One region of the Pseudoalteromonas sp. SS15 genome, then DNA from elsewhere that is predicted to be linked to it. Evidence: predicted binding sites of a transcription regulator. Region 1 holds the regulator's gene; each other region holds the start of a gene.
The links. The regulator LexA, encoded in region 1, represses DNA repair genes until DNA is damaged. The targets are predictions, from matches to a motif close to TACTGTATNNNNATACAGTA.

Region 1 (3,217 bases):
AATAAAGAGAACCAATTTCTTTATGGTTAGTTGTAAACAGCCAGCGCTTGATGCCTGTAAGATGCTCCTCATGAGCATGTTCTGAACTTTGAACCTGAGTACTCATGATTACTCTCCTGACGTTTTATCAATAAATTCTTGAACTTGGCTAGGCTGAATAACTTCCCCTGTATCATTTCCCCAGCTATTGCGTTTGTATGTAATAACAGCTGCAATCTGCTTTACTGTAAGTTGCTTGGCAAATGCCTGCATTGCAGTACCAGGGCGACCATTCAACAACACATCGATGTGCGCATCTAGGTCCCCTTTAACAACCGCGTTATCTTTCAGGCCAGGGAAGACGCCGGGCAGCCCTAAGCCTGTCGGTTGATGACAAGCTGCACAATACCCCATGTAAACAGTCTGACCTTCTGTCATCAGCTCTTCTTTACTTAGAGTTTGTGACAGTAGAGCTTCGGCCTCTTTCGCTGCTTCTGTTTTGGCTAACTGTTGTTGAATTAACCATTGTTCGAATTTTTCAGGCGAGACAGCTTCAACAACAACAGGCATGAAGCCATGGTCTTTACCACATAGCTCAGCGCACTGACCTCGGTAAATACCTTCTTCATTTACTTTGGTCCAAGCTTCATTGATAAAGCCAGGATTAGCATCTTTTTTAACCGCAAAATCAGGTACCCACCATGAATGAATAACGTCATCTGACGTCATTAAAAATCTCACTTTTTTGTTTGTAGGTATTACCAGCGGTTTATCAACATCCAATAGGTAGGTCTCTGTTTTTTCTTCCTCATTATTAACCTGAGATAAAGGCGTAGATAATACAGAAAAGAAATCGACGTCATGACCAAGGTATTCATAATGCCATTTCCACTGTGACCCTGTGACCTTAATTGTTATGTCTGCTTTGCTGGTATCCTCCATAGCAATTAAAGTCTTAGTTGCAGGGATCGCCATGATGACAAGAATAAGAAAAGGAATTGCAGTCCAAACAATTTCTACTTTGGTACTTTCATGAAACTGTGCGGCTACAGCTCCTTTTGATTTTCGGTGCTTTAATAAAGCCCAAAACATCACCGAAAATACAATCAAGCCGATTACACAACAGATTAGAAAAATGGTCATATGTAGTTCATAAACACTATGACTTACATCAGTAACCCCTTTTCTCATGTTGTAGTCACTATTGGCTAATGAAAGTGGACTCAACAACAAAAAAGTAAGCAAATAAGCAAATTTACTTATTCTCATACGACGCCCCCATTTATCGACTTCAGCAAGAAGTTCGCAGTTAAAATTATTGGATGACCGTCATAGGATCCGACTAAAGTCGAAGGCAATACATGACCTATTAACAATTAGTCAATAAATAAACAATTAGCAAGAAAGTAAAATAGAAGAATTTGATATATTAAAATGGAAAGTAAGAAGAGATATGGTTAGCTGACTAAAGAAACAGAAGAAGAGTACAGCTAACCTATTGTTAGAATTATATAGAAGTTACATCCAATTAGAATTTCTTATAACACCTACAGCAAGACCTTCAATAGCAAAAGATTCGTGTTCTAGATCAACCTCGATTGGGGAAAACTCTGCATTTTCAGCATGTAATAGCACTTTACTGCCTTTTTGTTCTAACCTTTTAACTGTTACATCGTTGTCTACTCGAGCAACAACAACTTGACCATTTTGAGCAACTTGCGCTTTATGTACAGCCAAAAGATCGCCATCAAGAATACCGATGTCTTTCATGCTCATTCCATCTACACGTAATAAGTAATCTGCAGCAGGCTTAAATAAACTCGGATCGACTTCATAATGACTTTCAATATGCTCTTGAGCCAAAATAGGCTCTCCAGCAGCAACTTTACCAATCAAGGGAAGACCTGCATCTTCAGCAGAACCATCGTCGACTAAACGTATACCACGACTAGCCCCGGGCACCATTTCTATCACCCCTTTCTTAGCTAAGGCTTTTAAATGTTCCTCAGCAGCATTAGCACTTTTAAAACCAAGCGCATCTGCTATTTCAACTCGTGTTGGAGGCATACCTGTATCTTTGATGAAGACTTTGATGAGTTCAAATACTTGTTCTTGTCGTTTCGTTAGTGGTCGCATACAACTGGTTTTCCATACAGGTAAAGATACTGTGAGTATATACAGTTATGCCAAAATGGCAAACTAAATTTGGATAGATTTAATGCAATAAAGTGCAAAGTGTTAACGACAATGAGCGAAGCGAATACGTTTGCTTTGAGCAAGAAAGGTGCAAAATTAGCGACAGCGAACACAGTGAGTACGCTTCTTTTGCGCAAGGTGAGATAAACCACCTTAGCTGATGTTAAGGCCGTTAAGATTAAGTACGGTGAAGGCTGTTCACTTCACCTTGCGCTATCGTGCAAAATTAGCGACTGCGAACGCAGTGAGAGCGCTTCTTTTGCGCAAGGTGAGATAAACTAGCTTAGCTGATGATAAGGGACTTAAAAGCAAAAAACCCGCTGCATTTCTGCAACGGGTTTCTTTAATTGCTCGGGGGCGCCTAGCTTGGGCAACCTTTGCTGGCGATGTTCTACTTTCACATGGACGAAATGAGACCGAAGCGTAGCTTCGCAGTTCATTGAGATGAGCGCATGGATGCGCGATGGGACCCAGCTTCAGGGATGAATGTAGTGCAAAGTGTTAACGACAATGAGCGAAGCGAATACGTTTGCTTTGAGCAAGGTGAGATAAGCTATTTTAGCTGAAGCTGAGGGGGTATGTTTCAGAGTGATAAGAGACGCTACTGTGAAGGCAGCTCTCTTCACCTTGCGCTAATTCGTCTTTTTACCACCGAGCATTACCTCATCACCGTGCAGGACGATTTAGCACCATAAAAGCAAAAAAGCCCGACTCTTTCGAATCGGGCTTTCTCTAATTAGGCCCTGGCGATGTTCTACTTTCACATGGACGAAATGAGACCGAAGCGTAGCTTCGCAGTTCATTGAGATGAGCGCATGGATGCGCGATGGGACCCAGCTTCAGGGATGAATAGGCGAACGAGGTTTATCTACATACCAACTGATTTAACAAGTAAAAACGAACTGAAGTGAGCTATTTTAGCTATTGCAAAGGGACTTAAACGCAAAAAAAGCCCGACTCTTTCGAATCGGGCTTTCTCTAAATAGGTACTTGGCGATGTTCTACTTTCACATGGGAAGCCAAGCTGGCCGCGCCCACACAA
Region 2 (3,217 bases), on a different contig from region 1:
ACAAGTGTTGAAATTATTAACAGAGCGTGGGGTTACCTTAGGTAACGACCAAAAAGACCCTTATATTAAAGGTATGCGCGCTTTATTTAGACAGGGCACTGATGAATTCTTAATCGATCGTCTATTAGTGGCTGCAGTGATTGAAGCGCGAGGCCACGAACGTTTTTCTTTAGTTGCGGAAGCTTTACCAGAATGCAAAGAGAAAGACTTTTATGTTGCCATTGCTAAATCAGAAGAAAAACATAAAAACCTGTTTGTAGAATTGGGCTACGAATACTTCGATAAAGACATTATTGATGCTCGCTTAGCTGAAATACTGGAAGCTGAAGCTGAGATCTGTAAAAAGATCCCATTTACAGCGGCGCTTCATTAATCAATTTATTTGTGGCTGAATCAATAAGGACTAGCGAATGAAAACGATTATTTTTGGGAACTCGGGCTCTGGAAAATCAACGCTTTCAAAGCGTTTAGCACAAGCACATTCAGCCGCACATTTAGATTTAGATACACTTGCTTGGTTGCCCACGTCACCACCAACTCGGGCACCACTTGAGTCTTCGCTCGATAAAATCAGTGAGTTTGTTCGGTCCCATTCAGATTGGGTGATTGAGGGTTGCTATAGTGATCTCATTAAACCGATCACAGAGCAGTGTCAGCATTTGGTTTTTATCGATTTAGATGTGGAGATCTGTAAAGCCAACGCTAAAGCGCGTCCTTGGGAGCCGCACAAATACCCATCAAAAGAAGCACAAGATGAAAATCTAGACATGTTATTGGCTTGGATTGAAGACTATGACACCAGAGACGATGTATTTTCAAAAGCAGCCCATACAAAACTATTCGAGACTTTCAATGGCAATAAAGTGCGTTTAGAAAGCAATCAGCAAAGTAGGGCGTTTAGCTTGAAGTAGTACGTAATAAATCAAACCTCTCAAAATAGAGCTACTTATAGTGAGAGTTGGTATAAAAACTCAGCGGCTTGGTAAACATCAAGCCGCTTTTTTTTGCCGGCTTTATTCTAAAAGCGCTTCATAGCGCCACTTGGTAACGCTGTTAAGCTTGCCGATATGACTAATTATACATATACTGTATTTATATACAGTATATGTATTTTGGTGCAGTATGAAAGTAATACCTGTTAAAGCAGCAGCGGGGATCACCGGTTTTGAGTCTCCCGCAGCCGAATATAAAGAGCTCGGTTTATCCCTTGACCAACTTATAGTTGGTGACCCTAACGCCACTTTTTTGGGCCTCGCATCTGGTGACTCGATGCAGGGCGTTGGTATTTTTGATGGTGATTTATTAATTGTAGATAGGGCGGCCGAGCCAAAACACCAAGATGTCATTGTTGCCAACTTTAACAATGAGTTTGTATGTAAAATCCTTGATATCCATAATCGACGCCTATTGTCTGCATCACCTTTGTTTAAACCTGTGTTTATCAGTGATTGTGATGTTTTTCAGCTCGAAGGTATTGTGACTGGTTCATTAAGAATGCATCGGCAAAACATGAGATTAAAACAATGTATGCGTTAATTGATGCCACCTCGTTTTATGCTTCAGCCGAAAAAGTGTTCGACTTATCAATACGTAAGCGACCCGTTGTGGTGCTCTCAAACAACGACGGCTGCATTGTTGCTGCATCTCCTGAAGTAAAAAAACTTGGCGTTCCAAAGTTTGAGCCTTACTTTAAATTAAAGCCTATTTTAGATAAGCATAATGTGGTTATTCGCTCTTCAAATTATGAGTTATACGCCGATTTAAGTGACAAAATGATGGCCATTATCAACCGTTTTAGTGATCAACATTATGTATATTCCATTGACGAGTCATTTCTAAAGTTTGATGGCTATAGTGATGTGGTGAGCTCTTGGTATGAATATGGTCATCTTATTCGTCGCACAGTCTGGCGAAAAACCAAATTACCAGTGGGGGTAGGTTTTGGGCCAACACCGACACTTGCGAAAGCCGCTAATCATGCGGCTAAGAAGTTTGTAGGCGCAACAGGCGTTGCCGTTATTGACAGTGAAAAATCTCGAAAGCAAATTTTAGCCAATATGGCAGTATCGGATATTTGGGGCGTAGGGCGCCGATTAACCAAGCAACTTAAGTTATTCGGCATCGAAAGTGCGTTAGATTTGGCTAAACAAAACCCAAAAATAATGCGAAAACAATTTAGTGTTGTGCTTGAGCGAACGATATCAGAGCTTAACGGGGTGTCATGTTTATCATGGGATGATGTAAAACAGCGCAAAAAAGAAGTATTCAGCACCCGCAGTTTTGGTGAGCGCGTTGAAAACCCATTCGCACTTAAAGCGTCATTGGTAACGCATTGTTCAATCGTAGCCAAGAAACTACGCAAACAAGGATCTTTAACGAAGCGATTAATTATCTTCGCTCATAGTTCACCACATGAAGATAATTACTATAAAAGGTCGTTTATTCAGAAACTTGCTGTGCCATCGAATGATAGTATGGTATTTGCCAAACAAGTCGAGTTGGTATTCAGCCAATTGTTCCAACCTGGTGTGCGATACTACAAAGCGGGTATTGGCGCCATTGAACTCGAAGACGATATGCACCAACAAATTGATATGTTTAATGTTTCTGGCGATAAACCTGAGCTTATGCAATGTTTAGATACAATAAATAAACGCTACGGTAGTAGTAGCTTACGTATTGGGACAGAATTACAAAGTAATCAGTGGCAAATGAAACGAGATTGGTTATCGAGAAGATATACAACGCGATGGACTGAGATCCCGCTAATAAAATGCCAATAAAACATGGTAGAAAATATCGGTTAGAAAAAACAATCTATACTCAAAGCAGTAAAGCTAACGCAAAGTGCTTATGGTGAAGGAATATGTTTAACAAATTGATATTTGCAATAGTGATATTATTAAATTCAAATTTAGCAAACAGTACAAGCAATGAAATTTCAATTGGTATTGCTGTCAAAGAAAACAAATACATTGCAGATATAAAAGAGATTGTCACACAAGCTTACAACGAATTAGATAAGACCGTTATTTGGAAAAACTTGCCAACAAGCCGATCGCTCAGGTTAACGAATAAAGGTAAGTTAGATGCAGAATTTTTGCGAGTCAATTCAGTTGCTGATGAATATGAAAATCTAATAAAGATAGATGCGCCATTAATTTATGCATCTATCAATCTGTATTGTAAAAGCCCGAAAGATTGTGAAATGGCATTA
Region 3 (3,217 bases), on a different contig from region 1:
TTCTCACCCGGGTTACAAATTCTTAGGCGAGCAAATGAAAGGGGCTGGTGGCGTTATTGCCTTTGAGATCGATGGCACCCTAGAGCAAGGTGAGCGTTTTATTAACGCGACTGAACTTTGTACGTTAGCGGTCAGTTTGGGCGACCCAGAAACACTTATTCAGCATCCTGCCTCAATGACACACTCGCCGTATACCAAAGAAGAGCGTGAAGCCGCGGGTATTTCAGATGGTTTGATCCGAATTTCTGTTGGTTTAGAAGATGTTAACGACATCATTGCTGACCTAGAACAGGCATTTAAGCAAATCTAGTGTAATTATAAATGCACAAAAGGGGCTCTAAAGTCCCTTTTTTGTGTGTGGTGTTTTGTTTTGTGTACAGCGCTGTAAACTAAAGGTTCCAAAAAATCGAGTTTTCAGGATTCCTTGAAACATCTCATCTATTAATCTTTTGCTTACTTTTCCCTAGTATCAAGTCAACAAGTTGAAGCGCTCAAGCTGGGGCAAGAGCGAACTAACAGCGAAGGTTATTATGGCTAAAGCAAGTAAATATGTATCAAAGCAACCTGATGCAAATGGCATCATCGCTTGGACCGAAGAAGAAAATAAAATATGGTCTGAGTTGGTTGCACGTCAATTAAAGTGCATTGAAGGCAAAGCATGTAACGAGTACATGGAAGGCCTTGAGAAAATAAACTTACCACACGATCGTATTCCTCAGCTTCATGAGTTAAACGAAGCGCTTGGTCGTGAAACAGGTTGGCAAGTAGAGCCTGTACCTGCACTGATTGATTTTGATGAATTCTTCAGATTATTGGCGAACAAAAAGTTCCCGGTAGCAACATTTATTCGCTCTCGTGAAGAGTTCGATTACCTGCAAGAACCAGATATCTTCCATGAGATTTTTGGTCACTGCGCCATGCTAACAAACCCTGCATTTGCTGAGTTTACGCACAAGTATGGTCAATTAGGTTATGCTGCTGAGAAAAAAGACCGTGTATATCTAGCACGCTTGTATTGGTTTACGGTTGAATTTGGTTTAATGCAAACTGAAGACGGCTTACGTATCTATGGCGGTGGTGTGCTTTCAAGCCCGGGAGAAACGCAGTATGTTTACTCTGATACGCCAGAAATCAACAAACTAGAAGTGCTAGATGTACTGCGTACGCCATACCGCATTGATATTATGCAGCCGCTGTACTACACAATTAATTCAATTAATGACTTATTCGATATCTCACAAATGGATATCATGGCGTTGGTACAAGAAGCAAAAGAATTAGGCTTATTTGAGCCAAAGTTTCCCCCTAAAGAAAAATTAGCAAGTTAAGGATTTTGTAATGTCTGATTTAAGTGCACAAAAATGTGAAGCGTGTCGTGCGGATGCGCCTAAAGTGTCAGATGAAGAGTTAGCAGTATTAATTAAGCAGATCCCTGATTGGGTTCCAGAAGTGCGTGATGGCATCATGCAACTTGAGCGTGTATTCAAGTTCAAAAACTTCAAGCAGGCATTAGAGTTCACTAACAAAGTGGGCGACATGGCTGAAGAAGAAGGTCATCACCCTGGTCTTCTAACAGAGTGGGGCAAAGTGACAATCACTTGGTGGAGCCACTCTATCAAAGGCCTGCATAAGAATGATTTTGTATGTGCAGCGAAAACAGACGACGTTTTCAACGCTCTATAAGACTTCAACATATCATTTAACCAAAGCGCCTTTTATGGGCGCTTTTTTTATGGCTGAAACTTAAACTCTGGCACTTAGCGCGCCATTGCTCTATCATAACTGTTAATTTATACAGTATATAAATCTAACAATGAAACTCTATATCGCTGAAAAACCGTCATTAGGCAGAGCCATTGCCAATGCGCTACCTAAACCTCATAAGAATAACGATGGCTTTATTGAAGCGGCGAACGGCGATATTGTTACTTGGTGTATAGGCCATTTATTAGAGCAAGCTGAGCCTGAGGCGTACGACCCTAAATTTAAAAAATGGGCGATTGCCGATCTGCCAATCGTGCCAGAGCAATGGCAGCTAGTAGCAAAAAGTAAAACCAAAAAACAGTTTAATACCGTTAAAAAGTTAATTAAGTCGGCTAAAACCATTGTTAACGCGGGCGATCCAGATAGAGAAGGACAGCTTTTAATAGATGAAATGATTAACTTTTGTGGCGCCACTAAATCACAAAAAGAGCAAACACTCCGCTGTCTAATAAGCGATTTAAATCCCTCTGCAGTTAAGCAAGCCATCAATAACTTAAAACCTAACCTCGATTTTTTATCGCTGTCGGTTTCAGCGCTGTCTCGCGCTCGTGCCGACTGGCTTTATGGTATTAATATGACACGCATGAGTACCATCAAAGGGCAGCAAGCGGGTTATCAAGGTGTGTTATCCATTGGTCGAGTGCAGACGCCGGTATTGGGTTTGGTTGTATACCGTGATTGGGAAATTGCCAATTTTGTTTCAAAACCGTTTTATGAAGTCGAAGCGCAGTTAAACACCCAAGCAGGTGCAAGTTACATAGGTAAATGGCAACCAAGCGAAGCCTGTCAGCCTTATATGGATGAAGAAAGTAGAGTACTTGTTAAAGGCTTAGCTGAAAATGTGGCGAGCAGAGTTAAAAACCAACCGGGTGAAGTGAGCAAAGATAAAAGCACTCAAAGTAAAAAGTCGCGCCCTTTGCCGCATAGTTTATCGACTCTACAAATAGAAGCGGCCAAAGTATTTGGCATGAACGCCCAGTCGGTACTTGATACCTGTCAGAGTTTGTATGAGAGGCATAAGCTGATCACTTATCCCAGATCAGATTGCCGTTATTTGCCAAAAGACCATTACAAAGAGCGCAGCTCAGTAGTGGGCGCCATTGATGCCATTAGCGATAAACTAAGTGCTTTTACAGGCAAAGCGAATTTGGAGATAAAATCATCAGCTTGGAACGACAGCAAAGTCGGAGCGCACCATGCGATTATTCCGACCTCAAAAAAGTCGAGCGGCGCGCTGAATCAAAATGAGCAAAATGTGTATTACTTGATTGCAAGGCACTACTTAGCGCAATTTTTTGAGCCAAGCGTTTACGCTGAGCGAGAGATCCATACGCTTATTCAAGGTGGGCTATTTACCTCTAAATTTAAAAGCCTGATTGATAAAGGCTGGGAAGTCTTATTTAACAAGCAAGAAAAAGGAGAGGCTGAGCTTACTCAGTTGCCAATGCTGCAA
Region 4 (3,217 bases), on a different contig from region 1:
AATACTTAATCATTTTGAGGGACTAAAACTGACGTTAGTTTCGTTGAATATTTCTTATTTAGAACAACTAAATAGCAAAATTTTCGCCTCGCTACCGACAAGTTTTACTTGCCTCAAAATAGTTCACTTAATTAAGAGGATTGGTATAACGATTAGAAAAGTGGATTACAGCTATTGAAGCAATGTTTGGTAATAACAAAAGGGCTCACAAAGAGCCCTTTAAATAATCTAAATTCGGATTAAAAAGGCGCAGGGTAGCGGCTGAATATGTCAGCCACATCATTTAATGCTTCTTCAGAAAGAGGCATATCAAATGCGGCGATGTTCTCTTTTAATTGACTCATATTGGTTGCGCCAATAATTGTAGAGGTCACGCCTTTGACTTGGTCGCACCATGCAAGGGCCAATTGTGCGGGTGTCATATTCAGTTTTTTCGCTAAAGCCACATACTCAGCTGTGGCAAGGCCTGCTTGTTCAGTGTCTCTGAATAAGCCTTGGCGTTGAACCAATGTCCAACGACTGCCCTCTGGGCGAGCACCATTTAAATATTTACCGGTTAGCATGCCCGCGGCAAGTGGTGACCAAGGTAAGTAAGCAATATCTTCATGCCAGCAGTTTTCAATTAAGTATGGCCAGTCTTTGGCATGCAATAAGCTGAACTCATTTTGAATAGATACAGGCTTTACTAAGTTATGCTGCTCAGCAAGGCGCAAATACGTATTTATGCCCCATGTGGTGTCGTCAGATAAACCCCAATGACGGATTTTTCCAGCTTTAATACTCTTTGTTAACGCTTCAAGAATGGCTTCCATACTGGCGATTTCAGCTTGCGTATCGACATCTACAAAGTTGTGACCATTAGGTTTGTGCTGTGCAAAATGCGGAGATTGGCGATTTGGCCAATGCAATTGGTAAAGGTCAATGTAATCGGTATTTAACCTAGCTAGTGAATCATCAATGGCTTTATAAATGGCATCGGGCGTAATAGGTCCACCATTTCTAACCCAGTTTAAGCCTGGGCCTGCAATTTTGGTGGCAATCACCACTTGCTCACGCTTCTCTTTATGGCGTGCAAGCCAATTACCAATTATTGCTTCAGTTTTACCATAGGTTTCTGGTGAAGGCGGCACCGCGTACATTTCAGCGGTATCAATAAAATTGACTCCCTGACTGAGGGCGTAATTGATTTGTTCATCGGCATCATGCTGATTGTTTTGTAAGCCCCATGTCATACTACCAAGACAAATACGAGAAACATCTATTTGACTGCTGCCTAAACGACTAAATTGCATGTGCGCTCCTTGATTTAATTGCTCAGAGTGTATTAAAAAAACTGAGACATTACTTTTTATTAAGTAATTAGTGTAGTTGATCTTAAAGCGCAGTAACAGTTGCAATAAAAGCTGAAGTTGCGCCATAATGACTGTGTTTATATACAGTCTTTCATATATGCGTAAATTTATCCACATAGACATGGACTGCTTTTATGCCGCGGTAGAAATGCGCGACAATCCTGAGTTGGCTAAAGTGCCAATGGCGATTGGCGGCAATAGCAACCGTGGGGTTTTGGCGACATCGAACTATATTGCTCGTGAATACGGTGTGCGTGCTGCTATGTCGAATTATCAGGCGAAAAAGCTATGTCCGCATTTGCGCATCGTGCCGGGGAGAATGTCGCTCTATAAAGAAATCTCACAGCAGATCAGAGCTATTTTTGCCCGTTATACCGATTTAATTGAACCCTTGTCTTTAGATGAAGCCTACCTTGATGTGACCGATTGCACCCAATGCAAAGGCAGCGCGACTTTAATTGCGCAACAAATTCGTGATGAGATTTTTAAAGAAACGGGTTTAACTGCTTCAGCTGGGGTTGCCCCGATTAAGTTTTTGGCAAAAATTGCCAGCGATGAAAACAAGCCCAATGGCCAATTTGTGATCACCCCAGATAAAGTCGATGCATTTATTGAAGGTCTTCCACTTAAAAAAATCCCCGGTGTAGGCAAAGTGACAATGCAAAAATTGCTTGCCCATGGCTTTGAGTTTGGTCGAGATATCAAAAATGCCGATGAAACTTTATTAAAACAAAAGTTTGGCAAATTAGGCGATATGTTATGGCGTCGTTGTCATGGTATTGATGAGCGGCGGGTCGAAACCGACCGTGTGCGCAAATCTGTGGGGGTAGAAACCACATTTGAACAAGACACCGCTGATATTGACGTGTTGAAAATGCGTATTATCAAACAATTATTACCTGAGCTCAAAATTCGAGCCAGTAAATATCTAGATGAGCAGCACATTATAAAGCTGGGCGTAAAAGTAAAGTATTTTGATTTTCAATTGGTCAGTAAAGAGTGCCAGTTTGATAAGTTAGACAGTGCGTTATTCTGCCAATTATTAACCGATTTACTTGAAAGGAATCAGGGCCACAAGGCAGTGCGTTTAATAGGTATTCAAGTGGGGTTATCGGCAAAAGAAGCAAGCCATAATCAAATGCATTTGTTTTCTTAAATATTGCCTCTTTAAGTTATCTCTTTATTTACCCGACATAAAGTCGGTGCTACCGAGTAGAGCAGGGTTTTGTAACTTACCTCATAGGCTCTGGAATAAATTCAGAGTGATGGTGGTTTTTATTTATTCATTGGCTAACTTGCTAACTCAAATCTCGCTCACTTAAAGCTTATCGCTTATCGCATAATGACCCGGCATAAAGTCGGTGCTACCGCATAATAACCCTATGATTTATAAGGTGACTAAAATCTTAATTTGAAATTGTAAATTTCGTGTTAAGGTGGAGTGAGCGTATAACTAAAACTGAGAAAAGGAGTATCTGATGCAGTCTATTCTGATTGTATTATTTGGTATTGCCGGCATGCTATTTGGCTGGTTTGTCTATTCTAAGTTCATCGCCACGAAGATTTTTAAAATGGACGATAACTTTGTTACCCCAGCCCACGAGCTTAAGGATGGGGTTGATTATGTGCCAACCAATAAACTGGTACTTTGGGGGCACCATTTCACATCAGTAGCAGGGGCTGCGCCGATTGTCGGGCCTGCCATTGCGGTATACTGGGGCTGGGTGCCAGCAGTACTTTGGGTAGTATTTGGTACGATTTTCTTTGCAGGTGTGCATGACATGGGCGCACTTTGGGCCAGTACGCGCCACAAAGGTAAGTCAATGGGCGCACTATCTGAAAGCGTAATAGGTAAACGTACGCGC

Region 2: a site for LexA is predicted at 1,085-1,104, ahead of AAEU28_RS00895 (LexA family protein). Genes of this name have one in related genera too.
Region 3: a site for LexA is predicted at 1,781-1,800, ahead of AAEU28_RS05170 (DNA topoisomerase III). Genes of this name have one in related genera too.
Region 4: a site for LexA is predicted at 1,422-1,441, ahead of dinB (DNA polymerase IV). Genes of this name have one in related genera too.

The regions. Positions count from the first base shown of each region.
Region 1 covers NZ_JBMMUD010000010.1:249-3,465, reverse strand. The annotation lists gene ctaD (cytochrome c oxidase subunit I) at 1-106, opposite strand, end outside; gene coxB (cytochrome c oxidase subunit II) at 109-1,248, opposite strand; gene lexA (transcriptional repressor LexA) at 1,498-2,115, opposite strand.
Region 2 covers NZ_JBMMUD010000001.1:199,158-202,374, forward strand. The annotation lists gene AAEU28_RS00885 (tRNA-(ms[2]io[6]A)-hydroxylase) at 1-373, shown strand, start outside; gene AAEU28_RS00890 (shikimate kinase) at 411-911, shown strand; gene AAEU28_RS00895 (LexA family protein) at 1,123-1,536, shown strand; gene AAEU28_RS00900 (Y-family DNA polymerase) at 1,524-2,783, shown strand; gene AAEU28_RS00905 (hypothetical protein) at 2,867-3,217, shown strand, end outside.
Region 3 covers NZ_JBMMUD010000002.1:226,120-229,336, reverse strand. The annotation lists gene AAEU28_RS05185 (trans-sulfuration enzyme family protein) at 1-310, shown strand, start outside; gene phhA (phenylalanine 4-monooxygenase) at 531-1,328, shown strand; gene AAEU28_RS05175 (4a-hydroxytetrahydrobiopterin dehydratase) at 1,339-1,683, shown strand; gene AAEU28_RS05170 (DNA topoisomerase III) at 1,814-3,217, shown strand, end outside.
Region 4 covers NZ_JBMMUD010000002.1:72,634-75,850, reverse strand. The annotation lists gene AAEU28_RS04565 (aldo/keto reductase) at 240-1,292, opposite strand; gene dinB (DNA polymerase IV) at 1,450-2,508, shown strand; gene AAEU28_RS04555 (carbon starvation protein A) at 2,831-3,217, shown strand, end outside.